2 regions of the Pseudobutyrivibrio sp. JW11 genome follow, and region 2 is predicted to be linked to the other one. Evidence: predicted binding sites of a transcription regulator. Region 2 holds the regulator's gene; the other holds the start of a gene.
What was found. Region 2 encodes HrcA, which represses chaperone genes, less so after heat shock. Its sites were predicted from a motif close to TGTTAGCACTCNNNNNNNNNGAGTGCTAACA; they were not measured.
Positions count from the first base shown of each region.

Region 1: BM102_RS03725 (co-chaperone GroES) is a predicted target of HrcA. The motif match lies at 2,420-2,450, and genes of this name have one in related genera.

Region 1 covers NZ_FOWB01000002.1:305,478-312,142, reverse strand. The annotation lists gene BM102_RS03740 (CPBP family intramembrane glutamic endopeptidase) at 1-390, shown strand, start outside; gene BM102_RS03735 (DUF308 domain-containing protein) at 432-1,169, shown strand; gene BM102_RS03730 (Mbeg1-like protein) at 1,178-2,326, shown strand; gene BM102_RS03725 (co-chaperone GroES) at 2,487-2,771, shown strand; gene groL (chaperonin GroEL) at 2,797-4,431, shown strand; gene BM102_RS03715 (DegV family protein) at 4,769-5,641, shown strand; gene BM102_RS03710 (adenylosuccinate synthase) at 5,668-6,665, shown strand, end outside.
Region 2 covers NZ_FOWB01000006.1:28,974-35,638, forward strand. The annotation lists gene lepA (translation elongation factor 4) at 1-1,325, opposite strand, end outside; gene hrcA (heat-inducible transcriptional repressor HrcA) at 1,574-2,629, shown strand; gene grpE (nucleotide exchange factor GrpE) at 2,675-3,280, shown strand; gene dnaK (molecular chaperone DnaK) at 3,304-5,196, shown strand; gene dnaJ (molecular chaperone DnaJ) at 5,255-6,424, shown strand; gene BM102_RS07360 (DUF1848 domain-containing protein) at 6,435-6,665, shown strand, end outside.

The DNA.
Region 1 (6,665 bases), on a different contig from region 2:
GCAACAGTAGCAGTGGCAGTTTTACTTAACGTAGTTCTGACCCATAGTGGTTTGGTTGAATCGTCGGCAGGCTTTGCCAGAGCCAATAGCATACTTACTGATGGCGATTTATTAATGAAGGTGTTATGCAACTGTTTAGTAATTCCGATATTGGAGGAATTATTAATGCGAGGGATTCTAACAGGCCAGCTATGCTTATGGTATGGCCCGGTTCCAGCGGTAGTGATTTCCTCAATTTGTTTTGGAATTCTACACAATAATATAGTACAATTCATATATGCAGTATTGATGGGAGCAGCCCTTGGATTTATGTATATTAAAAATAAACGTTTATCCATGTGCATTATTGCTCACTGTTTAATAAATCTTACTGCTATATTATTTGGTTAAATACTGATTATTATCACTTAATCAATACTAAGGAGGAGACTATGGCTCACACACAAGAAGAAATTAAGGACTCAAAGGCAGGCTTGATTGCCAATATTATCGGAGCGATTGCTTACCTGGCTGTTGGTATTTGTTTGCTCACACTTAATGTAGAGTTTATTTCAAAAGTGGTATATTCATTCTCTATTTTAGGTTTTGGTATTTTATTTATTTGTTTTGGAATGTACTACATGATTAAATATTTCTTTAATCATGAATTTACGAGAATCACTAGCTATGGTTTTACAATGGGTGTCATCCTTGTCGTAATAGGTGCAGTTTTTATCGTAAATGCGGATGTTGTTTCAGCATTTATTGATGCCCTTGTTTGTCTCATTGGCGTGGTCTTTGGTGCAATTATGCTTCAGCAGTCATTTGCATTGTTCCACATTCAAAGAGGCTCTTGGTTCTTAAGCTTGATTCTCGGAGCAGCTACAATTGCCGCAAGCATTTACCTGCTATTAACACCTATCAAGATTTTTGATGGAAATGTTTATGCATGCGCTTACTTAGTAGTGGTAGGATCATTTTCTCTATTTTCTTTGTTACTTATGGTGATTGGCCTTAGGGATCATAAAAAGGATTCTAATAGAAACTTTAATCGCAACATGGAGGATTCTCCAATCTCAGGCAAAAACAAAGTAGATGAATCTATCTTTGAAGAAGAGCCTGTTGTTGAGTTTACTGAAGAAACAAAGTCGCAGCCTGAGGCTGGCTCAGATGCTTTATTTGAGGAATAGTATGTTGTATGGCTAACATCTTTGATTATCTTGACTGGAGAGGGGATGTCCCTTTCGATATAGATCCGTTTAATGAGGTGGATGCACTGGCTCTTTGTGAGCTGGTGTATACACCTTTTGATGGTTTAGTGCCTGGTCCTGGCATTAAAGAAAAAATCTCAATAGAAGATCTCAACAAAAATTTTTTTGAAAAATTCACAGAAGAAGGTTTGATGGCAAGAACAGCTATGACTAAGCTTGCTCCCTTTATTATGCCTAAAATGGCTAATTCTAAAAGATTTGGTGGAATGAAGCTTGCAGGTTTTGTTAATGATGTTGATGCTAGGAAACAGACTCAGTTTGCTGTTTGCAGTTTTTATTTGCCTGATGGCACTATTTTTGTTGCTTTCAGAGGAACTGACGATACACTTGTTGGGTGGAAAGAAGATTTTAACATGTGCTTTTCTGAAGGCACTGGCGGTCAGCTTCAGGCGGCAGATTATCTCAATACCAATTTTGCAAGGACAATGAAAAAGCTTCGAATTGGTGGCCATTCAAAGGGCGGTAATTTTGCTGTTTATGGAAGCACATTCTGCAGGGGCCATATACAGGATAGTATCTTAGAAGTGTATAATTTTGATGGACCTGGATTTATTCCGGAAGTCCTCAAAAAGCCTGCTTATAAAGCTATGATTAATAGAGTTCATAAGTTTATTCCGGAAGAATCTATTATTGGAATGCTTATGTATACAGAGGCTAAGATGCAGGTTGTTGTCAGTGATGCAAAGGGGATTAACCAGCATGACCCATTGAGCTGGCAGATAAAACGCAATAAATTTGAACAGGTAGATGCAGTTGCCTCGTCTTCAGTTTTAATTGATGAAGTCATCAAGAAATGGGCTGTTCAGTTTGATTATGAGACCAGGGCGGCATTTGGTGATGTTTTCTTTTCATCGCTTATTAGCTCGTCAGGGGCTACAAGGCTTTCGCAGATTACATCTAGTAAAGTCAGGTCTATTGCGTCGCTAACAAAAGAGATACAAACTCTTGATCCGAAGAATCAGGCTTTGATTTTGGATGTATTTGGCAAACTTGTGGCTGCAGGTGGCGATAGTCTTAAGCATTCTCTGCTTTCTAAGCTACCTAAAAGTTTAATAATGAGAAAAAACGAGAAATAAAGAGAAAATAAGAGCTTTTTATAGGATTCTTTCGAAAACTACTAACCATAATTGCTTGCAACTGATTCGAGAGAATCCTATTATACTCTTTGTAGTTAGCACTCGACTGAATGGAGTGCTAATAAATGAATCTGATACTTAAATTAGGAGGTAATATAAAATGAAATTAGTTCCATTAACAGATCGCGTTGTATTAAAGCAGTGCGAAGCAGAAGAGACTACAAAGTCTGGTATTATTCTTGCATCTGCAGCACAGGAGAAGCCACAGGAAGCTATGGTTATAGCTGTTGGCCCTGGCGGAATTGTTGACGGTAAGGAAATCACAATGCAGGTTAAGGAAGGTCAGAAGGTTATATATTCAAAGTACGCTGGTACAGAAGTTAAGCTTGAAGGCGAGGAGTACATTATCGTTCGTCAGAATGATATTCTTGCAGTTGTAGAATAATATTTAGGAAAAGAGGTAGATTATTATGGCAAAAGAAATTAAGTATGGCGCTGAAGCAAGACAGGCTCTTGAGGCAGGCGTAGATAAATTAGCAAATACAGTTAGAGTTACTATTGGACCTAAGGGACGTAACGTTGTTCTTGCAAAGTCTTACGGTGCTCCACTTATCACTAACGATGGTGTTACAATCGCTAAGGATGTTGAGCTTGAGGATGCATTCGAAAACATGGGTGCTCAGCTCGTAAAGGAAGTTGCTACAAAGACAAACGATGTAGCAGGTGATGGTACTACAACAGCTACAGTTTTAGCACAGGCTATGGTAAAGGAAGGTATGAAGAACCTTGCTGCTGGTGCAAACCCAATCGTTCTTAGAAAGGGTATGAAGAAGGCTACAGATTGTGCTGTTAAGGCTATTCTTGAAATGTCTAAGGCTGTAGATGGCAAGGAGCAGATCGCTCGTGTTGCTGCAATTTCAGCTGGTGATGATGAAGTAGGTCAGATGGTAGCTGATGCTATGGAAAAGGTTTCTAACGATGGTGTTATCACAATCGAGGAATCAAAGACAATGCAGACAGAGCTTGACCTTGTAGAAGGTATGCAGTTTGACAGAGGTTACATATCTGCTTACATGTGCACAGACATGGACAAGATGGAAGCAAACCTTGATGATCCATATATTCTTATTACAGACAAGAAGATTTCTAACATTCAGGAACTCCTTCCACTTCTTGAGCAGGTTGTCCAGTCAGGTGCTAGACTTCTTATCATTGCTGAGGATATCGAGGGCGAGGCTCTTACAACTCTTATTCTTAACAAGCTTCGTGGAACATTCAACGTTGTTGCTGTTAAGGCTCCAGGATATGGTGACAGACGTAAGGAAATGCTTCAGGATATCGCAATCCTTACAGGTGGCCAGGTAATTTCTGAGGAAGTTGGTCTTGAGCTTAAGGATGCAACTCTTGAGCAGCTTGGTCGTGCTAAGTCTGTAAAGGTTAACAAGGAGAACACAGTTATCGTTGATGGTCTTGGTGATAAGGCTGCAATCGAGGCTCGTGTTTCTCAGATTCGTGGACAGATTGATGAGACAACATCAGAGTTCGATAAAGAAAAGCTTCAGGAAAGACTTGCTAAGCTTGCAGGTGGTGTTGCAGTTATCCGTGTAGGTGCTGCTACAGAAACAGAAATGAAGGAAGCTAAGCTTCGCATGGAAGATGCTCTTAATGCTACACGTGCTGCTGTAGAGGAAGGTATCATCCAGGGTGGTGGATCTGCTTACATCCACGTTCAGAAGGAAGTTGCAGCTCTTGCTGATACACTTTCTGGCGATGAGAAGACAGGTGCAAACGTTATCGTTAAGGCTCTTGAAGCTCCATTATTCTACATTGCTGCAAATGCAGGTCTTGAGGGATCTGTTATTATCAACAAGGTACGTGAGTCAGAAGTTGGTATTGGTTTCGATGCTTACAACGAAGAGTATGTAAACATGGTTAAGGCTGGTATTCTTGATCCTGTAAAGGTTACAAGAACAGCTCTCTTGAATGCTGCTTCTGTTGCTGCAACACTTCTTACAACAGAGTCTGTTGTTGCAGATATTAAAGATCCTGCTGCTGATGCTGCAGCTGCCGCTGCTGCAGGTGCTGGCATGGGTGGAATGTACTAAAATAAAGATACTATTCTCAAGGAATAAATAATATAAGAGTGACTCCTGTCAAATTTATTTGTAAAGGAGTCACTCTTTATTATTTATTAACTTGAAGAAGTGGCTAAACTATTATGAATAATTTTAGGAGCTTGCTCCGAGAAAGAATCCCGAAGGGATTCAATTATGAATAATTGTTTAGTCATGAGAATAGTATCAGTATTCAAAATGCGAATACATGTGAAGATAGCCAGGAATGTCTATTTTATTTAATAATACTTGTTTAATTTATTTATTTCTTATGGTATTATAAGTCTCGGTGTTTTTGTTTAACACAGAGTATTTTTTGAGGTGATTTATGAGCAAAGTTGCAATTCTTACAGATAGCAATAGTGGCATTACACAGGCACAGGCCAAGGACTATGGAGTTTTTGTTATACCTATGCCTTTTTATATTGATGGTGAGTTATATTATGAGGATATCGATTTAACTCAGGAACAGTTCTATGAGAAGCTTACACAGGGCGGCGAGATTACTACTTCAATGCCTATCACAGGAAATCTTATGGATACATGGGATAAGCTTCTTAAAGAGTATGATGAAATAGTTTATATTCCTATGTCTAGTGGTTTATCTTCATCTTGCGCTACAGCAAAGATGCTGGCAGAGGATTACGATGGCAAGGTTGTAGTTGTAGATAACCAGCGTATCTCAGTTACACAGAAGCTCTCAGCACTTGAGGCTAAAAAGCTTGCCGATATGGGAAAGAGTGCACAGGAAATCTGTGATGCTCTTATGGAAATAAAGTCTTTATCTACTATCTACATTACTGTAGATACACTAGAATACCTTAAAAAGGGCGGAAGACTTACTCCAGCAGTTGCTGCAATCGGTTCACTGTTAAAGATTAAGCCTGTACTTTCAATCTACGGAGAGAAGCTTGATAAGTATTCAATGGCTCGTACAGTTAAGGCTGCAAAGCAGACTATGATTGAAGCATTAAAAAAGGATATGCAAAATGTCCTTCATACAGACAATCTTGATGATGTTGTGATTTCTATAGCTCACACACAGAATCAGGAAGCCGCAGAAAAATTTAAAGAAGAATTAGAAGCTGAATTCCCAGGCAAAGAAATCTGGATAGATCCGTTATCACTTTCAGTTTCATGTCACATTGGACCAGGCGCACTTGCTTGTACAGTGACTAAGAAATTGATTGATATAAATTAATTTAATTGTAATTTAGGAGGATTGTTATGGTTAAAGCAGTTGTAGGTGCCAATTGGGGCGATGAAGGCAAAGGAAAGATTACAGACATGATGGCAGCGAATGCTGATATCATTGTTCGTTTTCAGGGTGGTGCAAATGCAGGACACACTATCGTAAACAACTATGGTAAGTTCGCGCTTCACACATTACCTTCAGGTGTATTCTATAATCACACCACTAGCATCATTGGAAATGGCGTCGCATTGAATATTCCTATCCTTATCAAAGAGATTAACTCTATTGTAGAGAAAGGAGTACCAGCACCTCGCATTCTTGTGTCTGATAGAGCACAGATTGTTATGCCATATCACATCCTTTTTGATCAATACGAGGAAGAACGTCTTGGAAAGGCTTCTTTCGGTTCAACAAAGAGCGGTATAGCTCCTTTCTACTCAGATAAATACGCAAAAATCGGTTATCAGGTTCAGGAGCTTTTTGATGATGAGCTTTTGAAGGAAAAGGTTGTTCGTACATGTGATCAGAAGAATGTTCTTCTTGAGCATTTATATCACAAGCCACTCCTTAATCCAGAGGAGCTCCTTGAGACATTACACGAATACCGCGATATGATTGCTCCTTATGTTTGCGATACATCAGCATTCCTTTGGAACGCACTTAAAGAGAATAAGACTATCCTTCTTGAAGGCCAGCTTGGTACTTTGAAGGATCCAGACCATGGTATTTACCCAATGGTTACATCTTCATCAACACTTGCTCCATACGGTTGCATCGGCGCTGGTATTCCAGCACAGGAGCTCAAGCAAGTTGTTACAGTATGTAAGGCATACTCTTCAGCAGTAGGCGCAGGTGCATTTGTATCTGAAATCTTCGGTGATGAAGCTGATGAGCTTAGACGTCGTGGTGGTGATGGCGGTGAGTTCGGTGCTACTACAGGTCGTCCACGTCGTATGGGATGGTTCGACTGTGTTGCTTCAAAGTACGGCTGTAGAATGCAGGGTACAACAGATGTAGCATTTACAGTTGT
Region 2 (6,665 bases):
CTGGTTTCTTCCATGTATTCCATTGAAATATACTGGCCTCGGCGCTCCTGGCAAAGGTCCATGATTGCACCAATGTATTCGCTGGTAACCATGATTTCAGCCTCAACGATTGGCTCTTCCATGTATTCAATCTCACTAGGATCAGGGAGATTACTTGGGTTTGTAAGCTCTATCATTGTGCCATCTGTTTTGTAAACTCTGTAAACTACGCCTGGAGCAGTAGTAACAAGGTCTAGATTATATTCTCGCTCGAGACGCTCCTGGATGATTTCCAAATGAAGAAGTCCAAGGAAACCACAACGGAATCCAAAACCAAGTGCAACTGATGTCTCTGGCTCGAACTGCAAAGCTGCATCATTAAGCTGAAGCTTTTCAAGTGCATCACGAAGATCTGGATACTTAGCGCCATCTGCAGGATAAAGACCACAGTAAACCATAGGATTAACTTTTTTGTATCCTGGAAGTGGCTCGGTAGCAGGAGCATCAGCGTGAGTGATTGTATCACCAACACGAGTGTCGCGAACGTTTTTGATGGAAGCAGTCATATAACCTACCATTCCAGCTGGGAGTTCATCACAAGGAATGAACTGACCGGCACCGAAGTAGCCTACTTCTACAACATCAAATTCTGCACCAGTAGCCATCATTTTGACGCTGTCGCCAACCTTTAATGTGCCTTCTTTTACTCGACAAAATACGATAACGCCCTTGTAAGGGTCATAGAGTGAATCGAAAATCAGTGCCTGAAGAGGCGCGTTAACATCCCCTGATGGTGGTGGCAATTGATTAACTATTGCTTCAAGAACGTCATGTATATTAAGACCAGTCTTGGCAGAAATCTGTGGAGCATCCTGTGCCTCAAGACCAATGACATCTTCAATTTCTTCGATTACTCGTTCAGGATCTGCAGATGGCAAATCGATTTTGTTGATGACAGGAATAACATCCAAATCGTGATCAAGTGCAAGGTAAACATTGGCAAGAGTCTGCGCTTCGATACCTTGAGCTGCATCAACAACGAGAATCGCGCCATCGCAAGCAGCGAGAGAACGAGAAACTTCGTAATTAAAATCCACGTGACCTGGTGTATCAATAAGATTGAAAATGTATTCATTTCCATCATCGGCTTTATAAATGATTCTTACAGCCTGTGATTTGATTGTGATTCCACGCTCACGCTCCAAATCCATGTTATCAAGGACCTGGGCTTGCATTTCACGCTCAGTAAGAGTGCCAGTCATCTGTATGATACGATCGGCAAGGGTTGATTTGCCGTGATCGATATGTGCAACAATGCAAAAATTTCTGATTTTACTTTGATCCATAAAACACCTCTATATTAATGTAATTATTTTTGCAAAAAACGATGATATTTACAAAAATGATTGCCCTCATATATTACCAAAGCTTAGGAAAAATAACAATTATATAACATTAATAAAGAAAGTATAAAAAATATCTTAAGGCGGTTGACAAAAGGGGACCCTAGGTGTAAATTAACATCAGAAAATGATTAGCACTCCAATTAGATGAGTGCTAACAACATAAAACTGAGTGGGAGTGAGGTGAATGTATGGCTGATATCGAACTAGATGAGAGAAAAGTTAAAATCTTAAATGCAATCATTAAGAATTACCTTGAAACTGGTGAGCCAGTTGGTTCAAGAACAATATCAAAATACACTGATTTGAATCTTAGTTCAGCTACCATCCGAAACGAGATGTCAGATCTTGAGGATTTAGGCTATATAGTTCAGCCGCATACATCGGCAGGTCGTATTCCTTCAGATAAAGGTTACAGATTCTACGTAAACAACCTGATAGCTGAGAAGGACAAAGAAGTTGCTGACATGCAGGAATGGATGATTGAGAAGACAGAAAAGATGGAAAGCCTTCTCAAGAATGTAGCAAAAACACTTGCAAACAATACCCAGTATGCCACATTAGTTTCAGCTCCTTCAGTTGTTTCAAATAGATTAAAGTTCGTTCAGCTTTCAGCTGTTGATGAACACCAGGTACTTTCAGTAGTTGTCATGGATGGCAACATCGTTAAGAACAAAATCATTAATGTGGATAAGCCACTTGATAATGAAACAATGTTAAAGCTTAACATGCTTCTTAACACAAATCTTAACGGCCTGACAGTTGACCAGATTAATCTGGCAGTTATATCCAGATTAAAGGAGCAGGCAGGTATCCATGATGAGATTGTAGAGCAGGTACTCGATACCGTAGCAGAGACAATCACTGAAGGCGATGATTTACAGGTTTATACTTCAGGTGCTACCAACATCTTCAAGTATCCAGAGCTTGCAGATTCAAAGAAGGCTTCTGAATTATTAGATACATTCGAAGAAAAACAATCACTTATAGAGCTTCTTAATGATAGCTCAAGTGAAAATGAGAGCACAGGAATTCAGGTATATATCGGAGACGAATCTCCAATATCAACAATGAAGGATTGTTCGATTGTTACAGCAACATATGAGCTTGGCGATGGAGTCAAAGGTACAATTGGTATCGTTGGTCCAAAGCGTATGGACTACGAAAATGTTGTTGACAATATAAAAAGTCTTAAAGGTCAGCTAGATAAATTACTGAAACAGGAAGCTGACAGAAATAAAGGATAAAAGAAATTAAGGAGATGTAAATTCGTGGCAGAGAATAAAGAAAAAATGGAAGAGTTCTCTACTGAAGAAGCAGTTAAAGAAGCTATGGAAAATGCGGAAGCGATGGCTGAAGAAGCCGAAGCTGATGTGACAGAAGCTTCTGAGGAAAAAACTTCAGAAGAATCTTCAAAAGAGGAAAAGGATGGCAAGAAGCCATTCAAGAAAAAAGAAAAGAAAAAAGATAAGCGTGATGAGCAGATAGAGCAGCTTACTGATAGAGTTACTCGTCAGATGGCAGAATTCGAAAACTTCCGTCGTCGTACAGAGCAGGAAAAGGCTCAGATGTTTGGAAATGGCGCAAAGGCCATCATTGAAAAGGTTCTTCCTGTAGTTGATAACTTCGAAAGAGGTCTTGCTACAGTTGAGGAGGGAGCGGATCCATTTGCTGATGGAATGCTCATGATATACAAGCAGTTACTTACAACTCTCGAGGAAGCAGGTGTTAAGCCTATCGAGGCTGTAGGAAAGGAATTCAATCCTGATTTCCACAATGCAGTAATGCATGTTGAGGATGAGGAAGTTGGCGAGAACATCGTCGTAGAAGAATTCCAGAAGGGCTACATGTACAACGATTCAGTAGTTCGTCATTCAATGGTTAAGGTTGCTAACTAAGTAATATATAGGAGGAAATAAAAATGGGAAAGATTATTGGTATCGATTTAGGAACAACTAACAGCTGTGTTGCTGTTATGGAAGGTGGAAAGCCTACCGTTATCGCAAATACAGAAGGTGCTAGAACAACACCATCTATCGTAGCATTTACAAAGACAGGTGAGAGACTTGTTGGTGAGCCAGCAAAGCGTCAGGCTGTTACAAATGCAGAAAAGACAATCTCTTCAATTAAGAGAGATATGGGTACAGACAATGGTCGTATCATCGACGATAAGAAGTACTCTCCACAGCAGATTTCAGCTATGATTCTTCAGAAGCTTAAGAGTGATGCTGAGAACTACCTTGGTGAGACAGTTTCAGAGGCAGTTATCACAGTTCCAGCTTACTTCAACGATGCTCAGCGTCAGGCTACAAAGGATGCTGGTAAGATTGCAGGTCTTGATGTAAAGCGTATCATCAACGAGCCTACAGCAGCTGCACTTGCTTATGGTCTTGATAACGAGCAGGAGCAGAAGATTATGGTATACGATCTTGGTGGTGGTACATTTGATGTATCTATCATTGAAATCGGTGATGGCGTTATCGAAGTTCTTGCTACAGCTGGTAACAACAGACTTGGTGGTGATGATTTCGATCAGAAGATTACAGATTGGATGCTTGCAGAGTTTAAGGCAGCTGAGGGTGTAGATCTTTCAACAGATAAGATGGCACTTCAGAGACTTAAGGAAGCAGCTGAGAAGGCTAAGAAAGAGCTTTCATCTGCTACAACTACAAACATCAACCTTCCATTCATCACAGCTACAGCAGAAGGTCCAAAGCACTTTGATATGAACCTTACACGTGCTAAGTTTGATGAGTTAACACATGATTTAGTAGAAGCTACAGCAGGTCCTGTTAACCAGGCACTTAAGGATGCTGGTCTTAACGCTTCAGACCTTTCAAAGGTACTTCTTGTTGGTGGTTCTACAAGAATCCCAGCAGTTCAGGATAAGGTAAAGGCTCTTACAGGTCACGAGCCAAGTAAGACTCTTAACCCAGATGAGTGTGTAGCTATCGGTGCTTCAATCCAGGGTGGTAAGCTCGCTGGTGATGCCGGTGCAGGCGATATCCTTCTTCTTGATGTAACACCACTTTCACTTTCAATCGAGACAATGGGTGGTATTGCTACAAGACTTATCGAGAGAAACACAACAATCCCTACAAAGAAGAGCCAGATCTTCTCTACAGCAGCTGATAACCAGACAGCAGTTGATATCAACGTTGTACAGGGTGAGCGTCAGTTCGCTAAGGATAACAAGTCACTTGGACAGTTCAGACTTGATGGTATCCCACCAGCAATGAGAGGTGTACCACAGATTGAGGTTACATTCGATATTGATGCAAACGGTATTGTAAACGTTTCTGCTAAGGATCTTGGAACAGGCAAGGAGCAGCACATCACAATTACAGCTGGTTCTAACATGTCTGATGAGGATATCGATAAGGCAGTTAAAGAGGCTCAGGAGTATGAGGCTCAGGATAAGAAGCGTAAGGAAGCTGTTGATACAAGAAACGATGTTGAGAGCTTTGTATTCCAGACAAAGAAGGCTCTTGATGAAGTAGGCGATAAGATTGATGCAGCTGACAAGGCAGCAGTTGAGGCTGACATCGAAGCAGCTCAGAAGCTTCTTGATCAGTACCAGACTCCAGAGGAGATGAGCGATTCACAGATTGGTGAGCTTAAGGCAGCTCAGGAGAAGCTTACAGAGTCAGCTCAGAAGGTATTTGCAAAGATGTATGAGCAGTCACAGGCAGCTCAGGGAGCAGCTGGTGCAGGCCCAGATATGAGCCAGTTCACAGGCGCAGGCGCTGGTGCAGGTGCACAGTCAGGTCCAGCAAACGACGATGTTGTTGATGCTGATTTCAAAGAAGTCTAAATAATAAATAATAGCTCCCCTTCGGGGGAGCTTATAGTGTAATAAAGGATTGATAAAAATGGCAGAACAAAAACGTGATTACTATGAGGTGCTTGGAGTTTCTAAGACAGCCTCAGATAGTGAGATCAAAAGTGCATATAGAAAGCTTGCTAAGAAGTACCACCCTGATATGAATCCAGGTGATGCAGAAGCTGAGAAGAAATTCAAAGAAGCTTCTGAAGCATATGCTGTTCTTTCTGATGCAGACAAGAGACGTCAGTATGATCAGTTTGGTCACGCAGCATTCGAAAACGGCGGTGGCGGAGCTGGTGGCTTTGATTTCTCTGGTATGGACTTCGGCGATATCTTTGGCGACATCTTTGGAAGCTTCTTTGGAGGCGGCGGTGGCCGTGCTTCAAATGGTCCAATGCGTGGTGCAAACCTTAGAGCAGCAGTGCATATCACTTTTGAAGAAGCAGCTTTCGGTTGTGAGAAAGAGCTTGAAATCGTTCTTAAGGACGAATGTGCAGCTTGTCATGGCACAGGCGCAAAGCCTGGTACAAGCAAGCGTACATGTACAAAGTGTGGTGGTAAGGGACGTGTAATGATGTCTCAGCAATCACTCTTTGGTATGGTTCAGAATGTTACAACATGTCCTGATTGTCAGGGAACAGGTGAGGTTATTGATACTCCATGTCCTGATTGTAATGGTACTGGATATGTTGCTCGCAAGAAGAAGATTTCTGTTTCTATTCCAGCTGGTATCGACAACGGACAGAGCGTTCGTATTCGTGAGAAGGGTGAGCCTGGTAGAAATGGTGGCCCAAGAGGCGATTTACTTGTAGAAGTAATCGTTAAAAATCATCCTATTTTCCAGCGTAGAGATATGGATGTATACTCATCAGCACCTATTTCATTTGCGCAGGCTACTCTTGGTGGAGAGGTTATCATTGATACTCTCGACGGCAAGGTATCATACGAGGTTAAGCCTGGTACACAGACTGATACAACAATCAGACTTCGTGGAAAGGGTATTCCTTCACTTAGAAATAGAAATGTTCGTGGTGACCAGTATGTTACACTTGTTGTACAGGTTCCTACAGGACTTTCTAAGGAAGCTAAGGAAGCACTTCGCAAGTTCGATGAGCTTACAGGCAACACAACAGTTGGCGGTCCAAAGTCAGTAAAGGCTGAGAAAAAGAAGAAGGGCTTTGCAGATAAAATAAAGGACGCTATCGACGATCTATAAAGGATAATAAATGATTATTAATACAGGGCAGCGCACTGACATACCTGCATTCTTTCCGGAATGGTTTGCCAATCGCTTGAAAGAAGGCTATGTATGTGTGCGCAATCCTTACAATCAAAGTTCAGTAAATAAATATATTTTAAACCCACAGGTGGTGGATGCTATTGGCTTTTGCACAAAGAATCCAGCACCTTTTTTTTCGTATTTGGATTTAGTAAAAGACTATGGTCAGTATTGGTAT